3 regions of the Nesterenkonia sp. YGD6 genome follow, and region 2 is predicted to be linked to each of the others. Evidence: predicted binding sites of a transcription regulator. Region 2 holds the regulator's gene; each other region holds the start of a gene.
The links. Region 2 encodes HrcA, which represses chaperone genes, less so after heat shock. Its sites were predicted from a motif close to TTNGCACTCGNNNNNNNCGAGTGCNAA; they were not measured.
Positions count from the first base shown of each region.

Region 1: a site for HrcA is predicted at 2,021-2,047, ahead of groL (chaperonin GroEL). Genes of this name have one in related genera too.
Region 3: a site for HrcA is predicted at 2,847-2,873, ahead of groES (co-chaperone GroES). Genes of this name have one in related genera too.

Region 1 is NZ_JAJOYY010000003.1:351,697-355,664, reverse strand. Features, by position in the region: gene LTI14_RS06950 (alpha/beta fold hydrolase) at 1-294, shown strand, start outside; gene pcaC (4-carboxymuconolactone decarboxylase) at 287-673, shown strand; gene LTI14_RS06940 (lipid II:glycine glycyltransferase FemX) at 693-1,892, opposite strand; gene groL (chaperonin GroEL) at 2,242-3,879, shown strand.
Region 2 is NZ_JAJOYY010000004.1:251,959-255,926, reverse strand. Features, by position in the region: gene LTI14_RS08345 (DUF4870 domain-containing protein) at 1-371, opposite strand, end outside; gene LTI14_RS08340 (DUF3097 domain-containing protein) at 539-1,429, opposite strand; gene hrcA (heat-inducible transcriptional repressor HrcA) at 1,498-2,523, shown strand; gene dnaJ (molecular chaperone DnaJ) at 2,536-3,660, shown strand; gene LTI14_RS08325 (16S rRNA (uracil(1498)-N(3))-methyltransferase) at 3,677-3,968, shown strand, end outside.
Region 3 is NZ_JAJOYY010000003.1:99,298-103,265, reverse strand. Features, by position in the region: gene LTI14_RS05720 (CPBP family intramembrane glutamic endopeptidase) at 1-509, shown strand, start outside; gene groL (chaperonin GroEL) at 646-2,241, opposite strand; gene groES (co-chaperone GroES) at 2,315-2,611, opposite strand; gene guaB (IMP dehydrogenase) at 2,953-3,968, shown strand, end outside.

The sequences.
Region 1 (3,968 bases), on a different contig from region 2:
CCGGCCGTGGTCACCGGACTGCTGAGCTCGCTGCAGCACGCCGATCGACACTCCTATGCCCAGGCCTGTCGCGCCCTTGGCCGCTACGACCTCACCGCCGAGCTCTCCGGCGTCGCCCGCCCGCTGCTGGTGATCAGCGGGGAACAGGACCCGGTCTGCCCACCCTCGGCGGTCCGGGACCTCGCCGCGGCCCCGCACACGAGGACCGCAGTGCTCGACGGCGTCGCTCACCAGGCCCCAGCCGAAGCACCCGAAGCCACCGCCCGACTGCTCAAGGAGTTCCTCGATGACTGATTCCAGCTACCAGGAGGGAATGAAGGTGCGCCGGGAGGTGCTCTCCGACGCCCACGTGGACCGCGCCGAGGCCCGCAAGGACAGCTTCACCGAGGACTTCCAGGAACTGATCACCAACTACGCCTGGGGATCGATCTGGACCCGCCCCGGACTGGACCGGCCCACCCGATCGGTGATCACCCTCACCGCGCTGATCGCCGGCGGCTACTGGGAAGAGCTCGAGATGCACATCCGCGCGGCGCTGCGCAACGGGCTCACCGAGGATCAGATCAAAGAGGTGTTCCTGCAGTGCGCCATCTACTGCTCGGTGCCCGCGGCGAACACCGCGTTCAGCATCGGGCGCCGAGTCCTGGAGGAAGAACGCACCAGCGGCGCCTGATCGCCCGCAGCGGTCCCGCTCAGCGGCGCGACATGTACAGGTTGAACGCCTTGGCCAGCAGCGGATTGACCGGGTAGTCCCATTCGCCGAGCGTCTGGACCACATCGGCGCCCATGGTCGTCTTGAACCGGGTGAGCCCGGCCAGCGGGTACTCAGGGTCCAGCGAGGGGCTGAGCCCGCCGAGGTCGAACCACTGGCAGCCCGCGGCCAGCGAGTCTTCGATCTGGCGCAGCTGCAGCGCGCGCGGGGCGTAGCGCTTGCGCTCCTCGGAGGAGGAGGCGCCGTAGACGTACCAGGCGAACTCTCCCTGCCGGACGTAGATCGCCGCGGCCAGGAGCTGATCCTCAAGATGCGCCAGATAGAGGGTGCACTCGCTCAGCGGCGAGGCATTGAGCTCGCGGTACATGTCCTGGAAGTAGGAGAGCGGCCGGCCGGTGAAGTCATCACGGTCGGCGGTCTCCGCGTAGAGCGCGTGCCAGGCCGGGAGGTCTGACTCGTCGCCGACGCTGACGCTCAGCTCGGAGCGGGTGGACTTCTTGGTCTGCCGGCGGGAGGACTGATCCATGCGGGCCAGCACGCCATCGATGGGCAGGGTGGCGCCGGTCTCGTCGGTGAGTGGAATGCGGGCCTGGAACTGGGGCTGCCCGGCCTCGAAGTCGGTGCTCGGGGCGGGGGCCTTGAAGCCCAGTGCGCGCAGCTGCTGCTGCCACTGGGCGGCCTGGGCGGGGCCGGCCGGATCGACCTCGAGCGGGTCGAGTTCTTCAATGCTGGTGTTCTCGCCGGCGGCCAGCGCGCGGCGGACCTCCTTGGCCTCCCACCGGCGCAGCACCGAGGGCAGGCCCATGCGGATCAGGAATGCGCCGGAGGCCTTGAGATGGGCGAGCAGCGGCGGGAGCAGCTGCTCCAGATCAGCGGCCGGGTCCAGCACTGGGCCCTCGGCCAGATAGGCGAGCGTCTTGTTCCCGAGCAGCGGCACCGCCGCGGGGATCGGGAGCCGACGGAAGAGCACCAGCGTGGCGGCCACCGGGGCGGATTCGGCTCCGGCGCTGGCGTCGAAGACTCCGAGGCTCTGGGCCCGCCACTCCTTCTTCACCGCGGGCCAGCGCGGGTTCTGCAGGAACGATGCGGTCTTCTGGTCGGCCAGGAAGCTGGTGTGCTCCTCTGCGCTGATCGGGCGGACCTCGTACACGGCGGCAACGCCTGAATCTCTATGCTCCATCACGCCTCAAGGGTACCGTCTGGTTCCTGTGCGGCTGGGAGATCAGGTTCAGGGGCAGTTCCGCTCCGCCGTCCCAGCCCGGCCCTCCTGCGCGAGAGCGGCGGCACAATCTGCCATCGGCGCAGAGGTTTGCACTCGGTAGGGGAGAGTGCTAAAAATTGGTTTAGCACTCTCGTGTCGAGACTGCTAGAGGAACCTGAGCAGGTGAGGCCATATAGATGTTCCCGGTGACGCGGGGACGGCCGTCCGTCGCGGGCACCTGGAATGGTTCGACCCAGCAGACGCGAACACGTCTGACAGTCACACACCACGGCTTGAGACAAGCCGAGTCCAGGAAGGACACGCCACTATGGCAAAGACTATTGCATTCGATGAAGAGGCCCGCCGCGGCCTCGAGCGCGGACTGAACGTCCTCGCCGATGCCGTCAAGGTCACCTTGGGTCCCCGCGGCCGCAACGTCGTGCTGGAGAAGTCCTGGGGTGCACCCACGATCACCAACGACGGTGTCTCCATCGCCAAAGAGATCACCCTTGACGACCCCTACGAGAAGATCGGCGCCGAGCTGGTCAAGGAGGTCGCCAAGAAGACCGACGACGTCGCTGGCGACGGCACCACCACCGCCACCGTCCTCGCCCAGGCCCTGGTCAAGGAAGGCCTGCGCAACGTCGCAGCCGGCGCCGATCCGATGGCGCTCAAGCGCGGCATCGACCTCGCCGTGGAATCCGTCACCGCCGAGCTGTTCAAGTCCGCCAAGGAGATCGAGACCACGGAGCAGATCGCTGCCACCGCCTCCATCTCCGCCGGTGATACCCAGATCGGCGCCCTGATCGCTCAGGCGCTGGACAAGGTCGGCAAGGAAGGCGTCATCACCGTCGAGGAGTCCAACACCTTCGGTCTCGAGCTCGAGCTCACCGAGGGCATGCGCTTCGACAAGGGCTACCTCTCCGGCTACTTCGTCACCGACGCCGAGCGCCAGGAAGCAGTCCTGGAGGACCCCTACATCCTGATCGCCAACTCCAAGATCTCCTCGGTCAAGGACATCATCGGCGTCCTCGAGCAGGTCATGCAGTCCGGCAAGCCGCTGCTGGTCATCGCAGAGGACGTCGAGGGTGAGGCGCTGGCCGCACTGGTGGTCAACAAGCTCAAGGGCACCTTCAAGTCAGTGGCCGTCAAGGCCCCCGGCTTCGGTGACCGTCGCAAGGCCATGCTGGCCGACATCGCCATCCTCACCGGTGGTCAGGTCATCGCCGAAGAGGTCGGCCTGAAGCTGGAGAACACCACTCTGGAGCTGCTCGGCACCGCTCGCAAGGTCGTCGTCACCAAGGACGAGACCACCATCGTCGAAGGTGCCGGCGAAGCCGACGAGATCTCGGGCCGCGTGGCCCAGATCAAGGCCGAGATCGAGAACTCCGACTCGGACTACGATCGCGAGAAGCTCCAGGAGCGTCTTGCCAAGCTCGCCGGAGGCGTGGCAGTCATCAAGGCCGGCGCCGCCACCGAGGTCGAGCTCAAGGAGCGCAAGCACCGCATCGAAGATGCCGTGCGCAACGCCAAGGCCGCTGTGGATGAGGGAATCGTCGCCGGCGGCGGCGTGGCCCTGATCCAGGCCGGCGCCCGCGCCTTCGCGACCCTGCAGCTCAGCGGAGACGAGGCCACCGGCGCGAACATCGTGAAGTTCGCCGTGGAGGCCCCGCTGAAGCAGATCGCCATCAACGCCGGCATGGAAGCCGGCGTGGTGGCCGAGAAGGTCCGCGGACTCCCCGATGGTCACGGCCTCAACGCCGCCACCGGTGTCTACGAGAACCTGCTCGAAGCAGGCGTCAACGATCCGGTGAAGGTGACCCGCTCTGCACTGCAGAACGCCGCCTCCATCGCGTCGCTGTTCCTCACCACCGAGGCCGTCGTCGCCGAAAAGCCGGAGAAGCACTCGGCCGGCGCCGGCGCCGAGGGCATGGACCCGATGGGCGGCATGGGCGGCATGATGTGATCACCTGATCACCGGCGCCCCCGCCGCACAACAGAGAGCCCCGTCGCAGACGAAGTCTGCGGCGGGGCTCTCTGTTGTGCGGACTCCGG
Region 2 (3,968 bases):
CCGGCCACGAGCCCAGAGATGGTCATCGTGACCCAGATCAGCACCGCGAGGAGGCCGAAGACCCAACCGATGGCCGGGATCAGGGCAAGGATGTAGCAGGCCAGCATCACTGCGGTCAGCGGAAGCGTGAAGTTCAGCGCCTCTTTGGACTCCTGGGCGGTGAACGGGCCGCGGTCGCGGTAGACCAGATACACCGCGAGGGCGGGGAAGCAGCCGATGAGCGCGCCGAAGTGCGACAACGTGGCCCAGCGTCGATCCTCTGCCGGGGTCAGCGCCGCGGCGGCAGCGGAGGAACCCTTCAGGCGTGCAGAAGAATCCGTTCGAGCATCCTGCCCCGACCGGTCACCCTGGGGTTTCTGATTATGCTCCACTGCACCTCCGTGTCTGCGATGCCACCCTTGCGGCACCTGGCCGTTCCCGATTCGAATTCTACCCAATCGCCCTGGACATCGACTGGCCGACGGAGGCGTGTCGGAGTCCGGATTCTGCGCGCTGCGCCTGTGTGCCCGGACCCGGTGGTCTCGCTCGGTTCCTAAGTTCAGTGCTCCACCGTGACGAAGTCGATCAGCTCCTCCACCCGACCGAGCAGCGAGGGCTCGAGATCCGCGTAGCTGCTGACCTGGCCGAGGATCCGTTTCCACCCGTGCGCGATGTCACGCTGGTTCGCATGCGGCCAGCCCAGCGCCTGCAGCGTGCCGACCTTGATGTCCTGACTGCGCGGGATGTCCGGCCAGCGCTTCAGCCCGAAGAGATGCGGCTTCACGGCCTGCCAGACATCCACATAGGGATGGCCCAGGACAGCGATGTTGCCCTGTGCGCCGCGCTGCTGCATGACCTCGCGGGCGATGCGCGACTCCTTGGAGCCGGGGACCAGGTGATCCAGCAGCACTCCGACCCGACGCCGGGGTCCCGGCCCGAACGCGCGGATCGCGCCGAGCAGGTCATCGGCGCCGTGCAGAGGCTCCACGACGATGCCTTCGATCCGCAGGTCCTCGCCCCAGACCTTCTCCACCAGCTCGGCGTCGTGGGTGCCCTCGACCCAGATCCGTGAGGCCCGGGCGACCCGCGCCGGCGCGTTCGCCACCGCCACCGAACCCGAGGCGGTGCGGGTGGGCTTCGCCGCGGCGGCCCGCGGGGTGGGGGGAGTCAGCTCCACCGGCTGGCCCTCATACAGGAAGCCGTGGCCCAGCGGGAAGGAGCGGACCTTGCCGCGCCGGTCCTCGAGACTCACCACATGGACACCGCCGGAGGCCTCCACCGAGATGATGGCGCCGACCCAGCCGGACTCCACCTCCTCGATCACGGCGCCGTAGTCGGCGGGCATCGCGGAGACCTTGCGGAGCTGGCTCTGACGGAGCCGGGAGAGGTCCTGGGCACCCCAGTTCGGGGTGGAGGAGGGACGCCAGTCGGGGAAGTGCGGAGCGCTCATGATCACCCATTGTAGAATTGGCACTTGTACTCGAAGAGTGCCAGAAGTTCAGGAGGCGCCAAGCTTACATGTCAGACACCCGTCGTCTGCAGGTTCTGCGTGCCATCGTGGAGGACTACGTCCAGACCCGGGAGCCGGTCGGATCCCGGGCCCTGGTGGAGCGCCATGACCTGGAGGTCTCGCCCGCCACGATCCGCAACGATATGGCCCACCTCGAGGAGGAGGGTCTGATCGCCGCCCCGCACACCTCTGCCGGGCGGATCCCCACCGACCTCGGCTACCGACGCTTCGTGGACAAGATCACCGAGGTCCGTCCGCTCTCGGCCGCCGAGCGGCGCGCCATGGACACCCTGCTCGAGACCGCCGATGACCACGACGCGATGCTCGAGCACACCGTGCGGCTGCTCGCGATGCTCACCAACCAGGTCGCCGTGATCCAGCATCCGCAGCGCTCCACCGCGAAGATCCGACATATCGACATCGTCTCGATGTCCTCGCACAAGGCGCTGGCCATCGTGATCCTCTCCTCCGGGAAGGTCGAGCAGCGCATGGTCACCCTCGCCGACGCGATCGGCGACGACTCGCTGCACCGGATCGCCCAGGTGCTCTCCACCGAACTGCATCAGCGCTCCATCTCTGCCCTGCCGCTGCCCACCGACACCCTGATCAGCCGGGTGGAGCCGGTGCTGCGGCCGTCCATGGCGATCATCGCCCAGGCGGTGGAGACGATCCTCGAGTCTTCCCGCGTGGATCGCATCATCATGGCCGGGACTGCTAACCTCGCCAGGTCGGGCCGCGACCTCGGTCCCTCCATCGGTCCCATTCTTGAGGCGCTCGAGGAACAAGTAGTGCTGCTTCGACTGTTGACAGAGATGGAGCAGGACCGACGCGGTCTCTCCATCCGCATCGGTCACGAGACCAGTCATGATTCGCTGATCGAGACCGCTGTCGTCGCAGCAGAGTATGGCTCCCAGGCGGGAGCCGAAGGTGCCAAGCTCGGCGTCGTCGGTCCGACCCGCATGGATTACGGCTCCACCATGTCCGCGGTGCGCGCAATGGCGCGCTACCTGTCCCGAATTCTCTCCGAAGGGTGAACGTCCTTGAAGATGACGACTGACTATTACGAAGCGCTCGGCGTCAGCCGCTCGGCGTCCACCGAAGAGATCAAGAAGGCCTACCGCAAACAGGCCCGCAAGCTTCACCCCGATGTGAACCCCTCCGAGGATGCCGCCGAGCAGTTCAAGGCGCTCGGCCGCGCCTACGAGGTGCTCTCCGACCCGCAGAAGCGGCAGAACTACGACGCCACCGGCGATGAGAACGGCCGCTCCGGATTCCCCGGCGGCGGAGCAGGCGGCGCCGGCTTCGGCGGCTTCGGCGACATCTTCGAGACCTTCTTCGGCGGGGGAGGCGGAGGCCCCGCCTCACGCACCCGCCGTGGCCAGGATTCGCTGATCCGGGTCCGCATCGACCTGCGCGACGCCGTGTTCGGCACCACCAAGGAGGTGGAGCTGGAGACCGCCGTGACCTGCACGGTCTGCGACGGCTCCTGCACCCGCAAGGGCACCTCGCCCACCACCTGCCCTGACTGTCACGGCCAGGGCCAGGTCCAGCGGCCGATGCGCTCGATCCTGGGCACCGTCATCCAGACCCAGACCTGCGCCCGCTGCGCCGGCTTCGGCAACATCATCGAGGACCCCTGCCAGGAGTGCGACGGCCAGGGTCGGGTGCGCGAGCGCAAGTCCCTGAAGGTCAAGGTCCCGGCAGGCGTGGACCGGGGCAACCGGATCCACCTGGCCGGCGAGGGCGAGGCCGGACTGGCCGGCGGCCCCTCCGGAGACCTGTTCATCGAGGTCGAGGTCAAGCAGCACGAGGTCTTCACCCGCCGCGGCAACGACCTGCACGCCACGGTCTCGATCCCGATGACCGCGGCCGCCCTGGGCACCACGGTCGACCTGGACACCTTCGACGGCGCCGAGGAGCTCACCGTGAAGCCGGGCACCCAGTCCGGTGAGGTGCTCACGCTCAAGGAGCGCGGGGTGACCCACCTGCGCGGCGGCGGTCGCGGCGCGCTGAAGGTGCACCTGAAGGTCGAGACCCCCACCAAGGTCTCCGACCGCGAGGCCCAGCTGCTGCGCGAACTCGCCCTCGAGCGCGGTGAGGAGCGCGGGGAGTCCACCACCGAACACCGTGGCGTCTTCGCCAAGCTTCGCGAACGCTGGGACGCGCTCTAGAGATGCGCGATCTGAGATGACGGCACCGCTGTTCCACCTCGACCCGGGTGCGCTGGACGACGCGGCCGTGGCCGAGGTGGTCACGCTCACCGGCGCGGAGGGCCACCATGCCGCCACCGTGATGCGGCTGCAGCCCGGCGAGCCGGTGCTGCTCTCCGACACGGTGGGGCGGCGCGCCGAAGGCCGCGTCCGCTCCGCCGGAGGCGGGCAGCTCGAGGTGGAGATCCTCGCCGTGATCGAGGAGCCGGTGCCGCTGCCCCGGCTGGTGCTGGTCCAGGCGCTTGCCAAGGACCGCCGCGACCTGCAGG
Region 3 (3,968 bases), on a different contig from region 2:
TGCAGGGGGTGAACCCGTTCCGGCGCTTCGGGCTGGATCTGCGCCGTCCCGGCCGGGACCTCGCCCTAGGGGTCGGACTGTTCCTGATCATCGGGCTGGGCACCCTGGTGGTCTACGGGGTGGGCCGGGCGGCAGGCATCACCACCGAGATCATTCCGGCCGACGTCGGAGAGCACTGGTGGACCACGCCGGTGCTGATCCTGGCGGCGCTGCGGCATTCGCTGTTGGAAGAGGTGATCATGATCGCCTACCTCTTCGACCGTGCTCGCCGGATCTGGCCTCGGGCGGGGATCTGGATGATCATCCTCGCCGCGGCCGCGCTGCGCGGGGCGTACCACCTTTATCAGGGCTTCGGCCCGGGCATCGGAAATCTCCTGATGGGGATCATCTTCGGCTGGCTCTACCACCGCTACGGCCGGGTCATGCCGCTGGTGATCGCACACCTGCTGCTCGACGTGGTGGCCTTCCTGGCGTTCCCGCTGGTGCTGCAGCTCGTCCAGCTCCAGTAGCGAGCCCGACCCGCAGCTGCCCCGACCCGCAGCTGCCCCGACCCGCAGCCTCCGCGAACAGCAGCTGCCGCAGACGCAGGTGGGGCCCTGACCGCGAACGGTCAGGGCCCCACCTTGCGATGAGAGTCAGACGAGATCAGTGATCGTCGTCCTCGTCCTTCTTCTCGACCACGAGGGTCTCGGTGGTCAGCACCAGGGCCGCGATGGAGGCGGCGTTCTGCAGAGCAGAGCGCGTGACCTTCACCGGGTCGATGACGCCGTCGGCGATCAGGTCGCCGTAGACACCGGTCTTGGCGTTGAAGCCGTGGTTCGGCGCCATCTCAGAGACCTTGGAGGCGACGACGAAGCCGTCTTCTCCGGCGTTCTGAGCGATCCAGCGCAGCGGCTGGACCAGCGCGCGGCGGACGATGCCCACAGCAGCTGCGGCATCCCCGGAGAGCGCCTTCACGTCCTCGTCCTCGTCCAGCACGGAGAGGGCGTTGATCAGCGCAGTGCCGCCGCCGGCCACGATGCCCTCTTCGAGAGCCGCACGGGTGGAGGAGACGGCATCTTCGATGCGGTGCTTGCGCTCCTTGAGCTCCACCTCGGTGGCCGCGCCGACCTTGATGACGCCGATGCCGCCGGAGAGCTTCGCCAGACGCTCCTGGAGCTTCTCACGGTCCCACTCGGAGTCAGAGGCGTCGGCCTGGGCCTTGATGGTGGCCGCGCGAGCGTCCACATCTTCCTTGGACCCGGCGCCGTCGACGAGGGTGGTCGCGTCCTTGGTCACGGTCACCCGACGTGCGGTGCCCAGCGATTCCAGATCCACCTGATCGAGCTTCAGGCCCAGATCAGGAGAGATGACCTGTCCACCGGTGAGCACGGCGATGTCCTCGAGCATGGCCTTGCGGCGGTCCCCGAAGCCGGGGGCCTTGACCGCGACCACGTTGAGCGTGCCGCGCAGCTTGTTGACCACCAGGGTGGAGAGGGCCTCGCCCTCGACGTCCTCGGCGATGATGAACAGCGGGCGCTTGGCCTGCAGGACCTTCTCCAGCACCGGCAGGAACTCTGCCATGTTGGAGATCTTGCCCTGGTTGATCAGGATCAGCGGATCCTCGAGGATCGCTTCCTGGCGCTCGGGGTCGGTGACGAAGTGCGGGGACAGGTAGCCCTTGTCGAACTGCATGCCCTCGGTGATCTCCAGCTCGGTGGAGGTCGAGGACCCCTCTTCGATGGTGATCACACCGTCGGTGCCCACGGCGTCGAATGCACGCGCCAGGAGTTCACCGACCTCGTCGTTCTGCGCGGAGATCGCGGCCACGTTGGCGACCTGCTGGCCCTCGACCTCGCGAGCGTTCTCGCGGAGTCGGCGGGTCACGGCGGCGACCGAGGTCTCGATGCCCCGCTTGATCTCACTCGGTGCCGCGCCGGCGGCCACATTGCGCAGGCCTTCCTTGACCAGAGCCTGGGCGAGGACCGTTGCGGTGGTGGTGCCGTCGCCTGCGACGTCGTTGGTCTTGGTGGCGACTTCCTTGGCCAGCTGCACGCCAAGGTTCTCGTACGGGTCTTCGACCTCCACCTCACGGGCGATGGTGACGCCGTCGTTGGTGATGGTCGGTGCGCCCCAGGACTTGTCCAGGACTACATTGCGGCCTTTCGGGCCGAGCGTGACCTTGACCGTGTCTGCAAGCTTATCGATGCCGGCTTCCAGAGCGCGGCGTGCAGCATCACTGAATTCAAGCTGCTTTGCCATGGGTTACTGCTCCTTTGAGAGTGTGAGAATCGGATCGTGATGAGGTCTGTGAAGAGCCTTCAGCAATCCGTTCTTACTTCTCGATGATGGCGAGGACGTCGCGGGCGTTGAGCACGAGGTACTCGTCGCCGCTGACCTTGACCTCGGTGCCGCCGAACTTGGAGTAGATGACGACGTCGCCCTCGGAGACGTCAACCGGGATGCGCTTGCCCTTTTCGTCGAAGCGACCTGGACCCACGGCGACGACCTTGCCCTCCTGGGGCTTCTCCTTGGCGGTGTCGGGGATGACCAGACCGGAAGCGGTGGTCTGCTCTGCTTCCAGGGGGCGAACAACGATGCGATCCTCGAGAGGCTTGATAGAGACTGACACGTCAGTACTCTCCTTTGCGTGGTGTGGATTCGGTTTATCAGCACAGGCCCGTGCAGAGCCTCCCGGTGCTTCCGGGGTGCTCGACGAGCCGAAATCTGTCGCACGCCTTGGGAGTGGCCAACCGTCGTCGCGGTGCCGGATGGTGCCCCGTCAGGCTGATATCCGCGGGTTGACGACCCGCGGACAAGCTGGCACCCGAGGGTCTCGAGTGCTAGGTGAAACTTTATAGACGGGCTTAGCACTCGGTCAAGCAGAGTGCTAAGCCTTTGGCTCCGGGCGGACGTGGACGGGACGTAGACTTGTCGCTGAGCCACCCGCTTTTGACCCCGAGAGGCACCACCGTGACTGAAACTCACCAGCAGACGAGCGCGGCCGGCGCTGCGGAGCATGATCCCTTCGGCTTCGTCGGACTGACCTACGACGACGTCCTGCTGCTCCCCGGCGCGACCGACGTGATCCCCTCCGAAGCGGATACCGCGACTCGCTTCTCCCGCAACATCGTGCTGCAGTCCCCGGTGGCCTCGGCCGCGATGGACACCGTCACCGAGGCGCCGATGGCCATCGCCATGGCGCGCCAGGGCGGCATCGGGATCCTGCACCGGAACCTCTCCATCGAGGACCAGGCCCGGCAGGTGGACAAGGTCAAGCGCTCCGAGTCCGGCATGATCAGCGATCCGGTGACGATCACCCCGGACGCGACCATCGCCGACCTCGATGAGCTCTGTGCCCATTTCCGGGTCTCCGGGCTGCCGGTGGTCGACGGCGAGTCCAAGCTGCTGGGCATCATCACCAACCGCGACACCCGGTTCATCCCGCGGGAGCAGTACCTGACCACCAAGGTCTACGAGAAGATGACCCCGCAGCCGCTGATCACCGCGCATGTGGGGATTCCCAATGAAGAGGTGCTGCGGATCTTCTCCGAGCACCGGGTCGAGAAGCTGCCGCTGGTCGATGACCACGGCGTGCTCCAGGGCCTGATCACGATCAAGGACTTCGACAAGGCCGACCGCTACCCGCAGGCCACCAAGGATGAGGAGGGCCGGCTGCGCGTCGGCGCGGCCGTGGGCTTCTTCGGCGAGGGCTTCGAGCGCGCCATGACCCTGATCGACGCCGGGGTCGACGCCCTGGTCGTGGACACCGCCAACGGTCACACCCGCGGTGTGCTGGACATGATCGCGCGGCTCAAGGCGGAACCGGCCGCGGCCGGCGTGGACGTCATCGGCGGCCAGGCGGCCACCCGCGAGGCGGCCCAGGCGATCATCGACGCCGGAGCCGACGCGGTCAAGGTCGGCGTCGGACCGGGCTCCATCTGCACCACGCGCATCGTCGCCGGCGTCGGGGTTCCCCAGATCACCGC